Regions from separate parts of the Vibrio sp. PSi01 genome, predicted to be linked through region 1. Evidence: riboswitches for the same ligand, from Rfam matches in the RefSeq annotation. Region 1 holds a riboswitch; the other holds the start of a gene.
The links. A riboswitch is a leader RNA that binds a small molecule or an ion and turns the genes downstream of it on or off. The one in region 1 is predicted to bind lysine.

Region 1 (6,739 bases):
GACCGTTGACGCTTCAGGGCAGAAGTCGATATACGCTTCATCCATCACCACAATCGCTTTGTCTTGCGTCATTTCAAGCAATTTAATGATGTCTTTACGATCAACTAAGTTACCCGTTGGGTTGTTTGGGCTACAAACAAATATCACTTTCACGTTGTCTAGTTGAGCTTCAATAGAGGGAAGATCTAATTGCCATTCAGAGGTCAGAGGCACCACTTTACGTTCGACACCAATGGTTTCGGCGCTGATCGCATACATACCGTAAGTGGGTGGACAGTAAAGAATTGCATCTTCGTTTGGCTCACAGAAAGCGCGAATCAGTAACTCAATGCCTTCGTCAGCCCCACGTGTTGTCAATGTTTGCTCTGGTGTTACACCTGCATATTGTGCGTAAGCATCGATTAATTCTTTTGGCTGACATTCACTGTAGCGGTTAAGGCGAGTCAGATTTAAGCTGTACTCGTTATCAAACGGAGATTCATTGGCGTTCAACCATACATCTCCGCTACCGCCAATGCGCCTTGCAGACAAGTAAGGTGTTAGAGCCTGAACTTGTTTTCTTGCTAACTTTTCCATGCTCCGCCCCTACTTCGCTCTATTTAACTTTTCAACTCGGATAGTCACAGCACGCTTGTGAGCATCCAAACCTTCGGCTTCAGCCATCGTCACCACTGTCGGTGCTAGACCTTTCAAGCCATCGGCTGTTAGTTCTTGTACTGTCATACGTTTAGAGAAATCTGCTAAACCTAGGCTCGAATAGGTTTTGGTGTAACCGTAGGTTGGCAATACGTGGTTTGTACCTGATGCATAATCACCTGCAGACTCTGGAGACCAGTCACCCAAGAATATTGAACCTGCATTGTCTAGCAACGGCAACAACTCACGTGGATTCTTGGTTTGAACAATTAAGTGCTCAGGACCGTAGAAGTTCGAAATTGCGATAGCTTGAGTGATTGATTCTGAGATGATAATCAAGCTAGATGCTAATGCTTGCTGAGCGATGTTAGCGCGAGACAACTCTTTCAGTTGTTTCTGCACCGCATCCGTTACTTGATCAGCAATAACCGGAGACGGCGTAACCAAGACAACCTGAGAATCAGGGCCGTGTTCCGCTTGGCTCAATAAATCCGCAGCGATGAAGTCTGCATCTGCAGTTTCATCTGCAATCACCATCACTTCTGATGGACCAGCAGGCATGTCAATTGCAGCACCACGGAAGTCATTGCTGACTTGGCGTTTCGCTTCCGTTACATAGGCATTACCCGGGCCGAAGATCTTATCGACTTTAGCCACACTCTCGGTACCGTAAGCCATTGCCGCAACCGCTTGACCACCACCAACGTTGTAAACCTCGTCGATCTTACAAAGCTTAGCGACATACAAGATTTCATCAGCAATTGGTGGAGGCGAACACAAGACAACTTTACGACAACCCGCAATCTGAGCGGGTACACCTAACATAAGAACCGTTGACGGAAGTGGCGCACTGCCACCAGGAATATAAAGACCAACCGTATTAATCGCGCGCGTTACCTGCTCACACAAAACGCCAGGTTGAGTTTCAACCTTAATTGACTGAGGCTTCTGAGCTTCATGAAACTTGGCAATATTGCTATAAGCTTGCTCTAGCGCTTGCTTCATTTCTGGTGTTAGACGAGCACACGCCTCTTCAATCTCATTCGAAGTAACTCGAATTGATTCAGGAGTCACACGATCGAACTTTTCAGTCAGTTCTTTGAGTGCGGCGTCGCCTTCATTTCGTACTTTTGCAATAACATCAGAAACAGTCGCTGTGATGTTTGCACCTTCAGTAATAGCTGGACGCTCTAATACCGAGTCTTGCTGTGATTCACTTAAAGATTGCCAAACAACGGTTCTCATCGTCACTACCCCATCATTTTTTCGATTGGTAATACTAGAATCGAGCTTGCACCCAACTCTTTCAGCTGTTCCATAGTTTCCCAGAACAAGTTCTCAGTACTTACTAGGTGAACGGCAACTTTGTCTTTATCTGTAGATAGAGGAAGAACAGTAGGATCTTCAGCTCCAGGCAATAGCGCTTTAATTTGCTCTAATTGAGACGTTGGTGCGTGAAGCATGATGTACTTCGACTCTTTCGCTTGCTGAACACCTTGCATACGAGTCAGTAGTTTTTCAATTAATGCTTCTTTGTCTGCATCAAATTCGCCGGTGCGTTGAATTAACGTTGCTTTAGATTGAAAAATAGCTTCTGCTTCTTTTAGGCCATTCGCTTCTAGCGTAGCGCCTGTAGAAACCAAATCTGCGATAGCGTCCGCTAGTCCAGCTCGAGGTGCTACTTCAACTGAGCCTGTTAGCATACAAGTGCTGAATTCAACACCCTGCTCATCCATGTAGGCTTTTAGTAGTTGTGGGTAGGTTGTTGCAATACGTTTACCCGCTAGGTCTTGTGGGCCGTTGTATTCTTCATCTTTGTTGATAGCGATAGAAAGGCGGCAACCACCGAAATCTAAACGACGTAGTGTGCGAAATTGCGATGGCTCTTTTAGAGCAACGCGGTCTAGGCGAACTTCTTCTAGCTCATTTTCACCAATGAAACCTAGGTCAACCACACCGTCCATGATAAGACCTGGGATGTCATCATCACGAACCAGTAACAAGTCGATTGGCATATTAAGTGAATGAACCACTAGGCGCTCACCCATGATGTTAAATTTAACACCACATTTTTTAAGTAAGTCTTGGCACTCTTTACTTAAGCGACCTTTCTTTTGAATTGCGATTCTTAGGCGTTGTGTCTGCATTGCTGTATCCCTGTGCAAATATTTGAATTTATTGATTATTTAAAAGTGCTAAAACTAAAAAACCCTCGGAAGACTTTGTCGTCCCGAGGGTTTAAATCTAAATTCTTTGACTTAACCTCCGGGAGAATTCTTGCTCCCGGGTATACGTAAATCTCCCCGAAAGACTAGATAGGGTGATGATGGTGATGAATGTTCATTACTAATTTACGCATACTTATAAGCTCTTAGGTTGTTTGCTGTCTTGTCTCCACACTAACTAAGCTGACATCCTTTTTCAACCATTTATTCGAACTTTTTTCACTAAAACTCAAATTAATTTAACAGGTACAAAAAAGGGAAGCCGCAGCCTCCCTTTTCATTATTCAATCAGATGATGATTAGCTGTTGCACGTCGCCATTTTGCAGCGAGAGAAATAAGCCAATGCAAAGCATACAGCAACAAACGTTAGAGACGCCGCACCAAATGCGATGCCAGTTGATGATGTCATACCTAAGGTAATGAAACCAACACACGATACGAAGGCCACAGACAGCGCATAAGGAAGCTGAGTCGATACGTGGTCAATGTGGTTACAACGAGCACCGGTAGAAGAGAGAATCGTCGTATCAGAGATTGGAGAACAGTGATCACCAAACACAGAACCCGCAAGAACCGCACTTAACATAGGCAGAATCAGAGCGATGTCAGAGGCTGCAGCCATGTCACCCGCGATAGGAAGCATGATACCAAATGTACCCCATGATGTGCCTGTCGAGAATGCCATCAGGCCAGCAAGAAGGAACAAAATAACAGGTAGCCAGTGGTAATCAATGTTACCTGTTGCTAGAGACGAAAGGTAAGAACCGGTTTTCATGTCACCGATAACAGAACCGATAGTCCATGCAAACACAAGAATCAGGATAGCGCCAAACATAGAGCTAGCACCGATCCACATTGTTCTTGCGATATCAGACATTGGCAGCTTTTGCTTAAACACTGTCGCTAGCGCAACAAGCAGGCCAACAACACCACCGTAAACAAGAGACTTGCCTACATCTGTATTTTCAAACGCACCAAGCAAGTTGAATGCTTGACCGTCAGCGGTAAGCGCTTGACCACCGGTATAAAGCATTGCAGCTACCGTCGCTACGATTAACGATACGATTGGCATAACGAGATCAGAGACAGAGCCGTTTTCACTCTCTTGAATGTCTAGCTCTTCATTTAGGTCGTGAGCTTGCTTTTGATCGTTGTCACCTTCAAAGCCACGGCCTTGAGATGCTTCGATCTCATGTTCACGCATTTTACCAACATCTAGACCGAACCATGCAACGGCAAATACCATTAATAGTGCGAACACAGCGTAGAAATTCATCGGGATAAGACGAACGTAAGCACCCAATGCTGAGTACTCTGTCACACCGTGTGTTACTAAGATGCCACCAATAATAGTAATGATGTAAGCACCCCAGCTAGAAGCCGGCATGATCACACACATTGGAGCAGCAGTAGAATCCAGAATATAAGCAAGCTTAGCGCGAGATACGTAAAAGCGGTCTGTAACAGGACGAGAGATAGCACCTACCGCTAAGCTGTTGAAGTAATCATCAACAAAAATGAACACACCCAAGAAAGCAGCAAGTAGTTTTGAACCACGTTTGCTCTTAACACGAGACTGGGCCCACTCAGCGAATGCTCGCGTACCACCAGATAATGTTAATAAGGCGGTTGTCATTCCAAGAATAATTAGGAATGCGACGATGCTCATGTTCCAGGTATTAATGCCACCATCTTCGATGAAAACACCAGAAGCTTTAGTAAACACGTAGCTAGCTGCGTTACCTACTGAGTAATCAGCAAGTAAAATCGCACCCATAACGATACCGACACCCAAGGAAACCAATACACGGCGGGTAACAATAGCGAGAGTTAAGGCCACAAGGGGAGGAAGCAAAGATAAAGGTGATGTTGCAAAATCTATTAAATTCATGATCTTCAAAAACCAGTTTTTTATTTGGCTAGAGATCTACTGCAGACAAACTTGATACGGCTTATCAAGCTCATGTTGAACTAAGCGAAAGGGAAGTGAACACTTCACCCAACCCTACAGTAGCGCTCCATAGTTTAAAATTAAGACTATGGCAGTGTTGTACCTATTGAGCACAACCCCAGCAAATTGCTTAGATATACAATTTACTTCGGCAATTAGACCTTTCATTCCCGTTCATTGGCATCACCCCAACGAAAACTACTTTTTATAATTGCACCTCTACGTGCGATAACATTATTAACCGTTGAAACCAAAGTTTAACAACAAATCAACCAAAGCATCGCATCAGGTAGCCGCAATTGTACTCATCAAGGGCAGCATTGCAACATATCATTCCGACAAAAATAGTTTTTTGTTAATGAAGTAATCAATAGAAGAATAGTCAACTTAAGGTAATTACTCCACCAGTCACATATCAGTTTTTTAGATATTCTTAATAATTATTATAAATTCACTAGGAGTTCGCCTTTTCATTTTCAACTATTCATCTCAATTCTTTATTTAAATATGTAATAGAAGAAATACTATTTGTTTTATTCCTAGGCTCTGTTTATTATTAGGAGGATTATTTAGTTTACCTTGATGGGAAATATCATGTCTGAATTAACAAAAACTTTATTAAATATCCGCAGCCTTCGTGCATTCTCACGTGAATTAACTCTTGAGCAACTTGAAGAAGCGCTAGACAAGCTGACTATTGTTGTACAAGAGCGTCAAGAGTCTGAAGCTGAAGAACGTGCTGCTAAAGCAGAGCAAGAAGCTAAGCTTTCTGCTATCGCTGAACAAATTGCAAAAGACGGAATTGATGTTGCTGATCTTATCGCTGCACTTTCTGGTGAAGCAAAATCTAAAACGACAAAAGCTAAACGTGCTCCTCGCCCAGCTAAATACAAATATGTAGATGCAAACGGCAACGAGAAAACTTGGACAGGTCAAGGCCGTACGCCTTCAGCTATCCAAGAACAACTAGATGCTGGTAAATCTCTAGAAGAGTTTGCTCTTTAACGCATCGTGTTTGCTAAGTGAATAATCAATAACACACTAAGCAATAGAATTAATATTTAAGTCGACCAAAGTATTATTTACGGCTTGAATATATTCAGAAACAAAAAAGGCTCCTTTCGGAGCCTTTTTTATATTTTGTTATTCGTTACTGGATTTGATAAACACAGTAGCGTACTTAATAAACCGAGAAGTTCATTTGATAAGTACGACACCTTATCTTTCCCAGTAAGCTTCTTCTAAACTGTCTTCTCTTTCAGGAAGACCACGAGATAAACGTGGAGAGTGTTGAACTAACACTTCATAACTTGCTCGGTTTGAATATTTACAAACTTGCGAGAAAGACGAATACGTCAAAAATGAATGTTGGTGCTTACTTGAGTTAGGCACGTTTTCTTTGTGGTATTTATTCGCAGCCATATCATGCAATAAAGCCGATAACGCAGCATCACCTGCACCATTGGTATTCTTGATCTTTTCAGGGCCACCCATATAAGGTGCAATGTGCGAATAGATCTTAGTCGGGTTGTCACATAAGTTTTTATGAGCAGGACGGCTAAACTCGTAACGGTTAAATTCCGCAATAGAACCCGGTAATAGAGGTAAAGACGTTTCACGCTTTGCGGCGTCTTCTGTGTAACCCGCCATAAATAGGCCAACAGGGCCTGCAGTACATAGAACTAAGTCAACCCACTCTAGCGCTTTGTCAGAAGCGGCAAGAGGATCACTTTCACCAGTTAACGCTTCCGCTTCGTCTTCGTTCATTGCAACAACTGTTACATGCTGCTCAAGGAAATCTTTCCAAAACTCTGGATCATCTTGAATAACGAATTTAGTTCCCAACGTTAATACAACGGGTACATCATATTTCTTCGCGTACTCGATCGCTTTCATTGTTGCATCAGGCATTGGGTCGCCAGGTTT
Region 2 (6,739 bases), on a different contig from region 1:
AGGTGGTGGTGAGATTGTTGCAGAGGGTACACCTGAAGATGTGGCGTTAGTCGAAGGTTCACACACTGCTCGCTTCCTTAAGCCTATGTTAAATTTGAAGTAGGTGTAAAATAGCGCCCTGCGGGCAGACAGAAAAATGTTAAAGTAACAGAGCTTGTTTCAAAAGGAACAAGCTCTGTTTTTATAAGGTTAGGGATTTATGGCAACAATACATACTAGCGGTACCCAGCTAGAAAATCAGATAACTCAGCTACCACTCAATAAAGCCTTTCTTGCTTCTTTAGCTGTCGTATTCTTATTAGCTATGCATTTTTTCATGCCGAACCCTGGGGGCTCTGGCCTAGCTTTATCCTTTAACCCTATGACTTGGTTAGCACTAAGCTTTACGTTAGCGATTGGCTTTTATCAGCTAGCGACTAACCGGGTGCTCAAATATTCCAAACTAACCGTTGGTTTACTGGTTAGCTGCATCATACTTACGCTACCCATCTTTTACAGCAACGCATCACCTCAAGGGGCATCAGGGCGCTTGCTTGGATTGTGGGCAGGCTTTGCGTTATTCGTCGTCCTCCAGCAATTTAAATTCAGCAATAAACACAAGCAACGTATATTGTGGTTCATTGTACTCGCTGTCGTCATTCAAGCGTTGTTTGGTTATGTACAATATTTTGCCTTAGAGCCAGGAAACCCATTTGGCTACAACACTGCTGCGAATCGACCTTACGGGATCTTCCAACAACCCAATGTTATGGCCAGCTTCCTAGCCACTGGCTTTGTGCTTTCTGCTTATCTTCTTGCGAGACAACCCGCGAAATATAACCACAAGATTAGCGAGTCGATTTTACTTTATTTAACTCCAACCTTAACCGTACCTCTATTAATTATTATTGCATCACGAACGGGTTGGTTGGCAGCGGTAATAGGGTTGATATGCATTCTGCCTTACCTATACAAATTCTCGACTAAGAAGCGATTTTACGGATGGTGCACATCAGTAGTAGTCGGTATCGCTGTTGCGTTTACGGTTATTAACCTGAGCACAACGGATAGTCTCGCGAGCAAAAGAACCAATTTAGAAAGCCCAAGAGCCTATACCTTTCCACAAGCGTTAGACATGATGATAGAAAAGCCATTTACAGGTTATGGTTACGGGAAGTTTGAACCTGAATACACCTTATATACGGCTCGCCAGCATCAACTTAACTCGAATTATCACCCCGGCCTTCCATCCATGGATCACCCTCACAATGAGTTTCTTTTTTGGGGCGTTGAGGGCGGGATAGTACCAATCATCGGTATCTTGATTGCTGCGGTGCTGGTGATGTCACGTATAGCCAGTTCGGCTAAAGGAACTCGTCTAGTACTGCTCGCGCTATTTATACCCATACTCTTGCATTCTCAGCTCGAGTATCCATTTTACCACTCTGCGATTCACTGGATAACCTTTATCATTTTGATTTACTGGGTTGATCAACGCTCTTCTCGGCACTATCAACAGTCGTTTAGTATCGTCAGTAAAACCCTCTTTAGAGTGTCGAGCTTAGTGATTCCGATCTTGGTGAGCTTCTATATGTTGAGCGCGCTGCATACCAATTATGTGCTGACTCAATTTGAACAATCTAAGCCGAAGAACCCAGATATTCTTAAGCAAGTTACGAATCCCGTAGTATGGAAAGATCGCTATGATTGGGATGTGTACAGCACGTATCTCAACATTGGGCTCTACAAAGCTGATCCGAGTCTTATTCAGCCTTATGTTGATTGGTCTTTGGAAATAATAAAGAGTAAACCAAGACCCGCGTTTTACAGTAACCTAATCCTCGCGTATCAGGGTTTAGGCGATCACAGCAAAGCAGAACAAATTCGGAGCGAAGCAAGCTTCTTATTTCCAAATAGAGATTTTTCAAAAGTTCAGTATAAGAAAATTTCAGCCGCTGAGAACAACGTATCTTCTGCCAAGTGATATTGATGCAGCTAAAGCGGTAGACTTTGGAGGCTTAAGTTAGGCACAAAAAAAGCGCACGATCTCTCGTCGCTTTTTTTTCGAATTTTACGGTTAATTATTCTAATACATCTTTTAGTGCTTTTAAGCACAATGCGACGTTCTCTTTACGAGCGCCATAACCCATTAAACCAATACGCCAAGCCTTCCCTGCCAAAGAACCAAGGCCTGCACCGATTTCAAGATTATACTCTTCTAACAACTGCGTTCTTATTTTGGCTTCATCAATCCCTTCAGGGAAGTAAAGCGCATTCAATTGAGGTAGGCGACTCTCTTCGTCAACCACAAATTTTAACCCCAAAGCTTCTACGCCAGCTTTCAGTTCTTGGTGCATCGCATAGTGACGTGACCAAGCGTTGTCTAGGCCTTCATTTTTCAATAAAACCAACGACTCATGCAGAGCATACAGGCTATTCACCGGCGCCGTGTGGTGGTAACTACGCTTACCTTCGCCACTCCAATAACCTAATACTAAACTTTGATCTAGGAACCAGCTTTGCACTGGCGCTTGGCGGGCTTTCATTTTATCAACAGCACGCTGAGAAAAAGTAACCGGAGATAGTCCAGGTACGCAAGATAGACACTTTTGGCTACCCGAATAAACTGCATCAAGCTGCCACTCATCAACTAGTAATGGCACACCACCTAGAGACGTTACTGCATCAACAATCGTTAACGCACCAAACTGACGAGCGATAGCTGAAATAGCTTGAGCATCAGATAACGCTCCGGTTGATGTCTCTGCATGTACAAATGCGACAGCAACAGCATCAGGGTTTTCTGCCAATGCTTGTTCTACCTTTTCAACTGAAACGGGCTTACCCCACTCGTCGTCAACAAGGATGGCTTCGCCACCACAGCGAACCACATTCTCTCGCATACGCTCACCGAAGACACCGTTACGACAAACGATCACCTTTTCACCTGGCTCAATCAAGTTAACAAAACAGGTCTCCATACCCGCACTACCCGGAGCAGAAACGGCAATCGTAAATTCGTTTTCAGTCTGGAAAGCGTATTTAAGAAGCTGTTTCAGTTCATCCATCATCGCGATAAATAACGGGTCGAGGTGACCAATGGTTGGGCGGCTTAAGGCCTGTAAGACTTGAGGCGAAATGTCTGAAGGACCCGGTCCCATTAACGTTCGGTGCGGTGGATAAAAGCTATCAATAGCAGTAGTGAGTGTTAAATTAGACATGTACATCCCTTACGTTAATGTTGTGAACAATCCACCCTAAAGCAAATTGATTACCTCAGCAATTAGCCATAAGTATTGAGGTCACACCACTGTCACATAATTGTTAAAATTATTTTTTAAATATCTCCAGTTACGGATTGACATTGTTACCGCAAACACGTTCAATGAAATGGCTATCTAGCAGAAGAGGAGCACTGCCCAGGCAGATGTTTTGTGGAACCGCATTTCCAATACAAAACATTAAGGGGGAGCAGTGCCGAGATAATAAAAGGATGCAGGACCTTTATTATCGGTTGAGCGGGCTGAATCCCGGCAACTGTCGCCATTTCTATATGGTGAGGAGCTTCTGAGGTTACTATTCTAATAATTCCTCTCTTTTTGCTCTAAATACTCTCTTCGAAAAACATCGGACGTTGGATTACCCAACCGTAATTTTATTTTAGGAAGTCGTGGGAGATATATCGTGAGTGCATCTAATGTAGCTGGTTCTTTTAATGTCGCTAAGTTTGGTGGAACAAGTGTTGCCAACTTTGAAGCAATGAGCCGTTGTGCTGCTATTATTGAAAATAACTCGAATACGAAACTGGTCGTGAGCAGTGCATGCTCTGGCGTTACCAACCTACTCGTTGAACTCGCGAATGGGGTTCAAGACAAAGCTCGTCGTCAGGATTTGATGACGCAACTGACTGACATTCATAACGCAATTCTCGATCAGCTAGCTGATCCAATCAGTATCGAAAAAGACGTACATTGTATTCTCGATGATATTGCGAGCGCCGCAGAAGCTGCATCATTTCAAGCCAGCACTAAATTGACAGATCACCTTGTCGCATGTGGTGAGCTGATGTCGACACACATTTTGGCTCAGATTATTCGTGAACGAGGTACACCAGCCGTTCGTTTTGATATCAGAGAAGTGATGCGCACTAATGGTGATTTTGGTAAAGCAGAACCACAACTTGAAGATATTTCAGCCCTAGCAAAAGAGAAGCTTATACCACTTTGCCAACAGCAAGTTGTGGTTACTCAAGGTTTTATCGGTGCAGATAGCGAAGGTAACACCACGACTTTAGGCCGTGGTGGCAGCGATTATTCCGCCGCGCTGATCGCCGAATCAGTACAGGCAATGGGGTTGGAAATCTGGACAGATGTTCCGGGTATTTACACGACAGATCCACGCATCGCACCGAAAGCATCTCCTATTCCAGAGATCAGTTTTAGCGAAGCATCGGAAATGGCAAACTTTGGTGCGAAGATACTGCACCCTTCAACTCTAGTACCTGCATTGCGCCACCAAATCCCGGTATTTGTCGGCTCTTCTAAAGCACCAGAGTTAGGTGGAACTTGGATTCGCCAAGAAGTTGAAAGCTCACCATTATTCAGAGCACTTGCTCTTCGTTGCAACCAAACGATGGTTACACTTCGCAGTGCAAACATGTTCCATGCTTACGGCTTTTTGGCGAAGGTATTCGAGATCCTTGCTAAACATAAGATCTCAGTCGATCTCATCACGACTTCAGAGATCAGTGTCTCACTGACTCTCGATCAAACAGACACATCAGGTGGCGCTCCTGAGTTACCAGAAGCTGCTCGACTGGAGCTTGAAGAGTTGTGTTCTGTAGATATTGAACACGACCTATGCCTTGTTGCGCTTATTGGCAACAACATGAGTGAAAGTAAAGGCTATGCAAAGCAGGTGTTTGGCACTCTGGAAGATTTCAATCTACGTATGATTTGTTACGGAGCAAGCCCACACAACTTATGCTTCTTGCTAGATGCATCTGTTTCTAAGTTGGCGATCCAAAAACTTCACCAAGAGTTATTTGAATAAGGCGATGGTTAATTAATTGGTTTTAATTAACCAAACCCCAGATACAAAAAGGGTTGCTCTTGAGCAACCCTTTCTCTTTTTTACTTTACGAACCAAAGCTCGTCATAGATTCAAACTAGTTAATGTTTGGACCTAACCACTTCTCAGCTTCCAACATATCCCAGCCCTTACGATCAGCATAGCTTTCTACTTGATCCTGTTGAATCTGTGCAATCGCAAAATATCGCGAATCAGGATGAGAGAAGTACATACCCGACACTGAGGCACCTGGCCACATTGCGTAACTCGTGGTTAGTGACATGTCGATGGCTTTTTCAACGTCCATCAACTCCCACAATGTGCCTTTCTCTGTATGTTCTGGGCAAGCAGGGTAACCCGGAGCTGGACGAATACCTTGGTACTTCTCTCGAATCAAATCGTCGTTAGACAAATCCTCATCAGGCGAGTAACCCCAAATGTCCTTTCTCACTTCTTTGTGTAAATATTCTGCAAACGCTTCAGCCAAACGGTCCGCAACCGCCTGAATCATAATCGCATTGTAATCATCACCATTAGCTTTATATTCATCAGCAAGCTCTCGCTCACCAATACCGCCAGTAACCGCAAAGCCACCAATCCAGTCAGCTTTACCGCTGTCTTTTGGAGCAATGTAATCTGACAAGCAGTAGTTAAAACCTTTTGGCTTCTCGGTTTGCTGGCGAAGATTATGCAGAACCTTCAGCACTTCTGTACGGGATTCATCGGTATACACCTCGATATCATCACCCACACTGTTCGCAGGGAACATGGCACACATACCACGAGCTTCAAGTAACTTCTCTTTCTCTACGCGATCCAACAAATCGTTGGCATCTTTGAATAGTCGTTTAGCTTCATCCCCCACCTCTTCGTGATCAAGGATTGCTGGGTACTTACCAACTAATGACCATGTCATAAAGAACGGAGTCCAGTCGATGTACTGACGCAAAGTCGCTACATCAAAATCACTGAAAATATGAACTCCCGGCTTAGCGGGTGCAGGGGGAGTGTAGGCATCCCAATCGATAGCAACTTTATTGGCACGAGCTTTCTCAAGTGTGACGGGCTTGGTACGAGGTTTTTTACGATTGTGTTGATCTCTAACTCGATCATAATCGATGTTCAACTTCTCAACGAAAGCAGGTTTCAATTCATCAGAGAGTAATGAAGTACAAACGCCTACAGCGCGAGATGCGTTATTGACATAAACAACTGGCTCAGAGTAGTTCTGCTCAATCTTAACCGCAGTGTGTGCTTTAGATGTCGTTGCTCCGCCAATAAGAAGAGGCAGCTTAAAGCCTTGTCTCTCCATCTCTTTGGCAACATGTACCATTTCATCAAGAGAAGGGGTAATCAGACCCGACAAACCAATAATGTCGACATTCTCTTCTTTAGCTACCTTAAGGATTTTTTCACATGAAACCATCACGCCTAAATCGATAATTTCGTAGTTATTACACTGCAAGACAACGCCCACAATGTTTTTGCCAATATCGTGAACATCGCCTTTTACGGTCGCCAGTAAGATTTTTCCGTTAGTCGCACCAACATCTTTAGTTGCATTAATAAATGGTTCTAGATGTGCTACCGCCTGCTTCATAACACGGGCAGATTTCACTACTTGAGGAAGGAACATTTTACCTTCACCAAACAGATCACCAACCACGTTCATACCATCCATTAATGGGCC

Region 2: linked by a shared signal. The riboswitch ahead of lysC (lysine-sensitive aspartokinase 3) and the one ahead of ACFI6G_RS00450 (Na+/H+ antiporter NhaC family protein) in region 1 are both predicted to bind lysine.

What each region holds. Positions count from the first base shown of each region.
Region 1 covers NZ_JBHNYN010000001.1:102,986-109,724, reverse strand. The annotation lists gene hisC (histidinol-phosphate transaminase) at 1-576, opposite strand, end outside; gene hisD (histidinol dehydrogenase) at 586-1,887, opposite strand; gene hisG (ATP phosphoribosyltransferase) at 1,887-2,783, opposite strand; His leader region at 2,837-2,972, opposite strand; gene ACFI6G_RS00450 (Na+/H+ antiporter NhaC family protein) at 3,161-4,753, opposite strand; lysine riboswitch at 4,866-5,043, opposite strand; gene ACFI6G_RS00445 (H-NS family histone-like protein) at 5,408-5,818, shown strand; gene ACFI6G_RS00440 (inosine/guanosine kinase) at 6,032-6,739, opposite strand, start outside.
Region 2 covers NZ_JBHNYN010000021.1:4,162-10,900, reverse strand. The annotation lists gene uvrA (excinuclease ABC subunit UvrA) at 1-103, shown strand, start outside; gene ACFI6G_RS19730 (PglL family O-oligosaccharyltransferase) at 200-1,963, shown strand; gene ACFI6G_RS19725 (pyridoxal-phosphate-dependent aminotransferase family protein) at 2,061-3,200, opposite strand; lysine riboswitch at 3,377-3,554, shown strand; gene lysC (lysine-sensitive aspartokinase 3) at 3,664-5,031, shown strand; gene metH (methionine synthase) at 5,147-6,739, opposite strand, start outside.